2 regions of the Amycolatopsis sp. NPDC051102 genome follow, and region 2 is predicted to be linked to the other one. Evidence: riboswitches for the same ligand, from Rfam matches in the RefSeq annotation. Region 2 holds a riboswitch; the other holds the start of a gene.

Region 1 (4,345 bases), 390 kb from region 2:
GAACCGGGCCCGGTCGACGAGTGCCTGCACCGGCTCGGCGTCGACCGGATCCCGCTGCTGGTGCTCAGCCACCTGCACGCCGACCACATCGGCGGCCTCACGTCGGTCTTCGACGGGCGGGAGGTGGGCGGAATCGCCGTCGGGCCGGGCCGCGCGCCGGAGTGGGCGTGGCGGCAGGTTGCCGCGGAGGCCGCCCGGCAGGGGGTGCCGCTGGCGGAGCTGAGCCCGGGAGAGCGGCTGGACTGGCCGGGGCTGTCCCTGGACGTGCTCGGCCCGCGGTACGTGCCGTCCCGCTCACCGGGGCAGCAGGACGGCACCACGATCAACAACAGTTCCGTGGTGCTGCGCGCGCAAACCGCGGCGGGCCGGGTCTTGCTGACCGGCGACGTCGAACTGGCAGCACAGGCAGACCTGCTGGCGGACGTCGGCGACTTGAGAGCGGAGGTGCTGAAGGTGCCCCACCACGGTTCGCGGTACTCCTTGCCCACGTTCCTCGCGGCGGTGGCGCCCAGAGTGGCATTGGTGAGCGTGGGCGCGGGCAACACCTACGGCCACCCGAATAAGTCCACATTGGACACATTGACGGCGTTGGGAGCCCGGGTCACGAGAACGGACGTCGACGGCGACACGGCAGTGGTGCCCGACCCGGCAGGCCCGGCAGTCAGCCGCCGGGGCGAACCTCGAGGACCGCCGCGCCGCTGAGCCGGAGCCGGCCGCTAGTGCGCAAGGCTGCTCCGAGCCGGGCGGCGATGGCGAAGTGGCTCACTGCGCGGCGCCCGGCCGCTCGCCGGGGGCGGGCAAGCTCTGCCTGCCCCCGGCGGCAGCTCAGTAGCCGAGGGCCTTGTTCACCGCGGCGGCCGACGGCGGCAGCGTCGCCTTCGGGCCGACGTGGTTCTCGATCGCGTCCAGGGTCTTGAGGCCGTCGCCGGTGATGAGGAGGACCGTCTCCGCGTCCGGGTCCAGCTTGCCCGTCTCGACCAGCTTCTTCGCCGTGGCGACCGTGACCCCGCCCGCCGTCTCGGTGAAGATGCCCTCCGTGCGGGCCAGCAGGCGGATGCCTTCGACCACCTCTTCGTCCGAGACGTCCTCGATCGCGCCGCCGGTGCGGTTGACGATGTCGAGCACGTACGGGCCGTCGGCCGGGTTGCCGATCGCCAGCGAACGGGCGATCGTGTCCGGCTTCACCGGCTGGACCACGTCGTGGCCCTCGCGGAAGGCCGCCGACACCGGCGAGCAGCCGGTCGCCTGCGCGCCGAACACCTTGTACGGGCTGGCTTCCACCAGGCCGAGCTGGCCCAGCTCGCGGAAACCCTTGTCCACCTTGGTCAGCTGCGAACCGGAGGCGATCGGGACGACGATCTGCGGCGGGATGCGCCAGCCGAGCTGCTCGGCGACCTCGAAGGCCAGCGTCTTCGAGCCCTCCGAGTAGTACGGCCGGACGTTCACGTTGACGAACGCCCACTTCGGGTGCTCGCCCGCCAGCTCGGTGGCGAGGCGGTTGACGTCGTCGTAGTTGCCGTCGATGGCGAGGAGGTCGCCGTCGTACACCGCGGTGGTGAGGATCTTGGCGCGCTCGAGGGTCTTGGGGATCAGCACGACCGACCGCCAGCCGGCGCGGGCCGCGGCGGCGGCCGTCGCGTTGGCCAGGTTGCCGGTCGACGGACACGCGAGCACCTCGAACCCGAACTCGCGGGCCGCGGCCAGCGCGACCGCGACGACGCGGTCCTTGAACGAGTGCGTCGGGTTTCCGGTGTCGTCCTTGACCCACACGCGCTTGAGGCCGAGTTCCTTGGCGAGGCGGTCGGCGCGGATCAGCCGGGTCGCGCCCGGCTCGGTGTTCGGGATCTCTTCGACGTTGGACGGGACCGGGAGGAGCTTCTTGTAGCGCCAGATGTTCTTCGGGCCCGCCTCGATGTCCTCGCGGCGGACGCGGCCGAAGTCGTAGGCGACCTCGAGCGGCGAGAAGTCCTCGGCGGAAACGAACTCCGGGGCGAGCGGCTGCCGGTGGCCCTCTTCCTTCGACACCAGTTCGACGGCGGGACCAAGATCCGGGGTCTTCGTGGTGGAGGTCGTGCCGAGGGTTGCGGTCATCGCGAGGTTCCTTTCCTCATCTGCCCCGCCGAAGCGGGCCGGAATTGGCACCGTGGTCGTCAGCTACCCCGCGATCGCGGGATGACAGGCTGTACGCCGGTTGCCGGGGCTTCGTCGGGCCGTTCCCTCTGCCCCTCTGGATGAGCGGTATTCGGTTGTCGGTGCGCGCACGCCGGAGCTTCCGGGGCGGCTGCCTCGGCTACACCGTACGACATCTCGCGCGGGCCGTGCCACGGTGGCCGGTCGACATCACCGGAGCGGGGGCACGACAGCGCAAGTGAGAAGATTCCGGGGTGACCGCGCAAGCCACCGCCCCGGCCCCGTTGCACCTGGTGCTGGGCGAGGAAGAACTGCTGATCGAGCGCGCCGTCCGCGAAACGCTCGCGGCGGCCCGCGCGCTGGACGCGACGGCGGAGCTGACCCGGGTCCGGGTGTCCGATCTCACAGCCCCCGAGCTCGCCGAACTGGTCAGTCCGTCGCTGTTCAGCGAAGGCCGGGTGATCGTCCTCGATTCGGCCCAGGACATCTCGCAGGAGCTGGCCGACGCCGTCGCGGCCTACCTGAAGGACCCGGCGGACGGGGTCGTGCTCATCGTCGTGCACACCGGCGGCGGCCGCAGCAAGGCGGGCAAGTCGCTCCCGGCGTCGCTGAAGAAGGCGGGCGCCGAGGTCACGGAGTGCCCGAAGCTGACGAAGCCGGCCGAGCGGGAGCAGTTCGTACGCCACGAGGTGCGCCGGGTGGGGGGCAAGATCGACCCGGCCGGGGTCGCCGCGCTGATCGACGCCGTGGGCTCCGACCTGCGGGAACTCTCGTCGGCGGCGACACAGCTGGTCGCGGACACGGGCGGCGCCGTCGACGCGGAGGCGGTCCGGCGCTACCACCGCGGCCGAGCCGACGTGACGGGATTCGCGGTCGCGGAGCGGGCGGTCGGCGGCGACCGCGCGGCGGCGCTGGAGTCGCTGCGCTGGGCGATGCAGCTGGGCGTCCCGCACGTCCTGGTCGCCGACGCGCTGGCCGACGCGGTCCGCACGATCGCCCGGGTCTCCGGCGCCGGCCGCGGCAACCCGAACCAGCTGGCGGGCGAGCTGGGCATGCCGCCGTGGAAGATCCGCAAGGCACAGGGACAGTCCCGCGGCTGGAACCCCGACGGCCTGGCCACGGCGATGCGCGTGGTCGCCAGGCTGAACGCCGAGGTCAAGGGCGTGGCGGCGGACGCAAACTACGCCCTGGAGCGCGCGGTCCTGGAGGTAGCAGCAGCCAAGGGCGACCGCTGACCACCGCCGGCCGGCGGCGGAGGGGCCGCTGACTGCTGCCGGGTGGCGGCCAAGTCAAGCCTGGCGGCCGCTGGAAGGAACTGCTCGGCAGCTGCCGCCCAAGGTAACGCCTGCCCGCTGCCGGAGCGGCCCGCGGCGATCGCTGACCGACGCGAGAGGGGCCGCGTTGGGTGGTTGCGGCAACGCTGCCTTGCCGCTGGTGGGAGGCCGTCGCCGTGGCTGGCGGTCGGGACCGCTGCCCGCCGTCGACCTCCGCGGGCGCGCACCGGACCACCCTGCCCCCGAAGCGCCACACCCCGGGCACGAAGAAAGCCCCGGCCGAAGCCGGGGCTTTCCCAGAAATCAACCAGCTCAGAGCGCGTTGACGCGCTTCGCCAGCGCCGACTTCTTGTTGGCGGCCTGGTTGGCGTGGATGACGCCCTTCGAGACGGCCTTGTCCAGCTTCTGGGCGGCGTCGCGCTGCAGCTCGGTGGCCTTGGCCTTGTCGCCGGCCTCGGCGGCTTCGCGGACCTTGCGGATCGCGGTCTTCACCGAGGACCGGATCGCCTGGTTGCGCTGACGCGCCTTCTCGTTCGTCGTGATGCGCTTGATCTGCGACTTGATGTTGGCCATAGGGCAACTCCTGTTTCACTCGGTGAGATTCGCCGCCGCGCTGAAGTGGCCCCGCTCGACGAACGAGCCGGTTTCCTCCATGACGGAATGCCGCACGGGCAGCGAGCGACCACTCTAACAGCCGGGCCACCGGCGTCCGGCGCCGGGAGTACCGTGGGTGACGGCAGTGCCTAGGGTTCCGTCGCCGGTCCGCGTCCGCACCCCACAACCAGGGCCGGCGGGGCTGGTCCGAGCGGCACCATCGGCAGGTCCGGACGGCCCGCCGTTCATCTGACGGGGCAAAAGCCTGGAGGACCCGGTTTTCGCGTGCGCGAAAGCCTGAAGGGGTCCCGTGAACGCCACCGCCTTGTCCCTCGTCCTCGTCGCCG
Region 2 (4,345 bases):
GGCGGGCCGCCGGGCGAGCCCGTACCAGACGGCCGTGCCGACGAGCACCACGCCGAGCGCGGCCAGCCACAGAGGTCCCGGCGGCAGGCCGCTGCCCGCCGTGTGGAAGTCGTCGAGGGGCAGCAGGTACGCCCGGCTGTACTCCGTCGCACCGGCCGGGACCGCCGGCCGCAGCAGCAGGTTCGCGGATTCGCTTTCGGCCCGGCTGCGGCCCGAAAACAGCTGCGCCGCGGCCAAGGCGATCTCGGCGAACCCCAGCAGTGCCAGCGGAAACCAGTAACGCGGCCCTCTCCCCATCGGCCCAGGTTAACGCTCAGCAGAACGGCGGCAGCTCCCGCGGGTCGCCCACCGGCGCCCAGCGGCCGTCCACCTTCGCGTACTCCCAGCGGGCGCCCCGCGCGACGATCTGCCGCAGCGCCAGCACCACCCGGTCGACGTGTTCCTCGGTGCTGCCGAGGCCGAGGCTGACGCGGACCGCCTGCTGCCCGTCGCCCCCGGTGACGCCGATCAGCCGCTTGGCCGCGATGTGGGCGCAGAAGGCGCCGTCGCGGACGCCGATGCCGTACTCGGCGGACAGCACCGCCGCGAGCCAGCCCGGGTCGAAGCCGTCGACGACGAAGCTGACCGTGCCGACGCGGTCGACCGGCGCGTCGAACAGCCGCAGCTCGGCGCAACCCGGGATGCCTTCGAGGCCCTTGCGCAGCCGGACGAGCAACGCCTGCTCGTGGTTTTCGATCGCGGCCCAGTTCGCCCCGAGGGTCTCGCACGCGACGCCGAGCGCGTAGACGCCGACAGTGTTGGGAGAGCCGGCTTCGTGCCGCTCCGGGCCGGTGTTCCAGACGACGGCGCCCTCGGTGACGAGCTTGGTCGCGCCGCCGCCGGCGAGGTAGGGCCGGGCGGCGCGCAGCCAGTCGGCGCGGCCGATCAGCGCGCCCGCGCCGAAGGGGGCGTAGAGCTTGTGGCCGGACACGGCGACGTAGTCGACGTCCAGCTCCCTGATCGAGATCCGGCGGTGCGGAGCCAGCTGGGCGGCGTCGAGTGCGACGCGGGCGCCGTGTTTCCGCGCCACCGCGGCGATTTCGGCCACCGGGAGCAGCTCACCGGTCACATTGGACGCGCCGGTGACGACGACCAGCCGCGGGCCCTGCGGGGCGCCCGCGAGCGCTTCGTCGACCGCCGACACCGCGGCGAGGCGGGTGCGCGGGGTCGGCAGCCGGCGGACGTTCGGCCCCTGCCACGGCAGCAGCGCGGCGTGGTGCTCGGTGTCGAACACGATCACCGTGGTGTGCCGCGGCAGGCTGCGGGCGAGCAGGTTGAAGGCGTCGGTGGTGTTGCGGGTGAACACGACGGTGTCGGTCCGCCGCGCGTCGACGAAGCGGCGAAGGACGTCGCGGGTGCGCTCGTAGAGCTTCGTGGAGACCTGCGAGGCGAAGCCGGCGCCGCGGTGGACGCTGGCGTACCAGGGCAGGAATTCGTCGACCTTCGCGCGGACGGCGTCGAGGCAGGGCGCGCTCGCCGCGTGGTCGAGGTTGGCGTAGCCGATGTCGCCGCCGGTCACCAGCGGGACGCGCAGCGCCGCCCCGGCGACGGCCGGGATGTCCTGCGGCGCAACGGTTTCGAGCTGGGTGCGGTCGATGGCGAGAGTCATCGGGTGCCTCCTCGGCGATCCGGGGGACCCCGGCGAGGGGCCCGCGCTTGCCCGTCGCACGGCGCGACCGGCCCGGTCTTCACCCGGGGCACCCCACCGCGGTAGGAGGGTTGCCGGCCAGCAAGCCGGGGCTTCGCGCTGGCACTCATGACCTGGTTCGAAAGGTAACCGAGAGCACGCCCGGCCGCCAACCCCCGTCGCACATTCTGAGACGCCGGTCACAGAGCGTGCTCAGCGCCCGGACTCGCCCTTCCAGCGGGCCAGGCGCCCGGCCCGGTCGACCGCGCGGAGCCGGCGTTCGACGGCGTCGCGGACGACGCTCGTCGTCACCACCAGCAACTGGTCGTTCTCCTGCAGCCGGCTGGTCTTCTGCGGCGTGAAGCCCGCGCCGGCGCGCACGACCAGGCTGATCGTCGCCCCGACCGGCAGCCGCAGCTCGGACAGGTACACGCCGTGCAGCTTCGACCCCGGCTGGATCCGGACCTGCAGCAGCTCGGCCCCGAGCTCGTCCAGCGGCGCGGAGTCGACCTCGATCTCGTGCGGCTCGGACTTCTTGGCCAGCCCGAGCCGGCGCGCGAGCGGCCCGAGCGTCGACCCCTGCACCAACGTCAGCACGATGACCAGCACGAACACCGCGTCGACCAGCCGCTGCGCGCCCGGCAGGCCGTGCGACAGCGGGATCATCGCGAGCACGATCGGCACGGCCCCGCGCAGGCCGGCCCACGACAGGAACGCCTGGTCCCGCCAGGGCAGCCGGAACGGCAGCACGGACAGCACGACGGAGATCGGCCGCGCCAGCAGCAGCACGACGGCGCCCGCCACCAGGCCCGGCACGATCGCGTCGAGCAGCCGGCCCGGCGAGGCGAACAGGCCGAGCAGCACGAACAGCCCGATCTGCGCCAGCCAGCCCAGCCCCTCGGCGAACGACAGCGTGTCCGACCGGTGCGGCAGCCGCGAGTTGCCGAGCACCAGCGCGGCGACGTACGTGGCGAGCAGCCCGGACGCGTGCAGCAGCTGCCCGGACGAGTAGGCGACGACGCACACCGCGACCGTGGCGAGCGGGTAGAGGCCGGTCGCCGGCAGCGCGGCCCGGCGCAACGCGAACCCGCCGAGCCAGCCGAAGGCGAGGCCGATGGCCAGGCCCGCGGTCAGTTCGTAGACCGCCAGCAGCGGCAGCGTCCAGTCCACAGTGGTGCCTTCGGCCAGCACCACGACGGCGATGTAGGCCGGCGCGTCGTTGATCCCCGACTCGAGTTCGAGCGCGCCGGTGAGCCGTTTGCCGATCCCGGCCGTGCGCAGGACGGAAAACACCGCGGCCGCGTCGGTGGACGCGAGCACCGCGCCCCACAGCAGCGCCAGCCGCCAGTCGAGGCCCAGCAGCCAGTGCAACGCGGCGCCGGTGACCGCGACGCTCACCACCACGGCCACTGTGGACAGTGCGATTCCGATGCCCAGCGCGGGTTTCACCGCCGACCACCGGGTGGTCAGGCCGCCCTCGGCGAGGATCATGACGAGCGCCGCGAGGCCGAGCGACTGGGTCAGCTCGGGGTTGTCGAACCGGATGCCGAAGCCGGCTTCGCCGAGCAGCACGCCGATCCCCAGGTACAGCAGGAGCGAAGGCAGGCCCAGCCGGATCGACACGCGCACGGCCAGCACGGACGCGAGCAGCACGACGCCGCCGACGCCGAGCAGCACGGGAAGCTGGTCCATGCCGCCTCCCTCCCGAGTGCTGTGGGGCCCTCAGGATAGTGAAGCGGCTGGGTTAACTCGTTCGTGTACCGCTGCCCTGCGACGGACACCCGGTGTGTTAAGGCCGGGCCAACGCGTCGAGATCGACCCCCAGCGCGGCGAACGGCGCTCCCGCCGCCGCCAGCACCTTGACCGCGCGGTGGCCGTCGCGGCTCACCCAGCCGGCGTCGACGGCCCGCTCGAGCAACGCCGCGGGCAGCGCCCCGGCCAGGTGGTCGCGGCGCTCCGTCCAATCCAGACAGTCACGCAGCAGCGGCCGCCGCCCGGCGGCGACCGGCACGCCGAGGGTGCCGAGCACCTCCCGGCCGCGCGGGGTCAGCGTCAGGCCGTCGGCGGTGCCGACCAGGCCGGTGGCCAGCATGCCGTCGCGGAGGGCGACGCCGAGCTCGCCGGCGAGGTGGTCGTAGCAGGTCCGCGCGAACCCGAGCCGTCGCGCCCGCAGTGACGACTTCAGCCCGTTCACCGGCCGATGCTCGGCGTGCTGGGCCAAGTGCTCGATCAGCTCGGCCACGCGCGGGTCGGCGATCCGGACGTAGCTGGCCCGCCCCTGCTTGACGCGGACGACGAACCCGGCTCCGGCCAGCCGCGTGACGTGCTCGCTCGCCGTCGACAACGCGATCCCGGCCGCCTTCGCGAGCTCGCCGACCGTCCAGGCCCGCCCGTCCAGCAGCACGAGGCACATGGTGGCCCGGCTCGGGTCGGCGAGCACCGCGGCCACCTCGGCCAGCGCGATCGTCTCCATGCCCCCACGCTACGACCCCCACCCTTCGCCCGCGGCCGAACCGTCGCCTCACCAGCCACGTCGCGGCACTTTCACGTGAAAGTGCCGGTCAGAGGGCTTTCAGGAACTTGGCGGCCAGCTGGACGGCCGGGCCCGAGTCGTTCGAGTTCTCCAGGACCACCGCGAAGGCGACGTCGCCGCGGTAGCCCACGAACCAGCCGGTGGCC

The links. A riboswitch is a leader RNA that binds a small molecule or an ion and turns the genes downstream of it on or off. The one in region 2 is predicted to bind S-adenosylmethionine.
Region 1: it holds a riboswitch for S-adenosylmethionine, as region 2 does, so the genes downstream of both, thrC (threonine synthase) here and AB0M93_RS12910 (aminotransferase class V-fold PLP-dependent enzyme) in region 2, are expected to answer to the same signal.

Annotation. Positions count from the first base shown of each region.
Region 1 covers NZ_JBFBBT010000003.1:112,394-116,738, forward strand. Annotated here, with positions in the region: gene AB0M93_RS10845 (ComEC/Rec2 family competence protein) at 1-702, shown strand, start outside; gene thrC (threonine synthase) at 826-2,091, opposite strand; SAM riboswitch class I at 2,105-2,238, opposite strand; gene holA (DNA polymerase III subunit delta) at 2,385-3,365, shown strand; gene rpsT (30S ribosomal protein S20) at 3,717-3,977, opposite strand; gene AB0M93_RS10865 (EamA family transporter) at 4,309-4,345, shown strand, end outside.
Region 2 covers NZ_JBFBBT010000003.1:507,167-511,511, reverse strand. Annotated here, with positions in the region: gene AB0M93_RS12915 (hypothetical protein) at 1-297, opposite strand, end outside; gene AB0M93_RS12910 (aminotransferase class V-fold PLP-dependent enzyme) at 314-1,648, opposite strand; SAM riboswitch class IV at 1,687-1,801, opposite strand; gene AB0M93_RS12905 (potassium/proton antiporter) at 1,880-3,358, opposite strand; gene AB0M93_RS12900 (metalloregulator ArsR/SmtB family transcription factor) at 3,456-4,139, opposite strand; gene AB0M93_RS12895 (penicillin-binding transpeptidase domain-containing protein) at 4,228-4,345, opposite strand, start outside.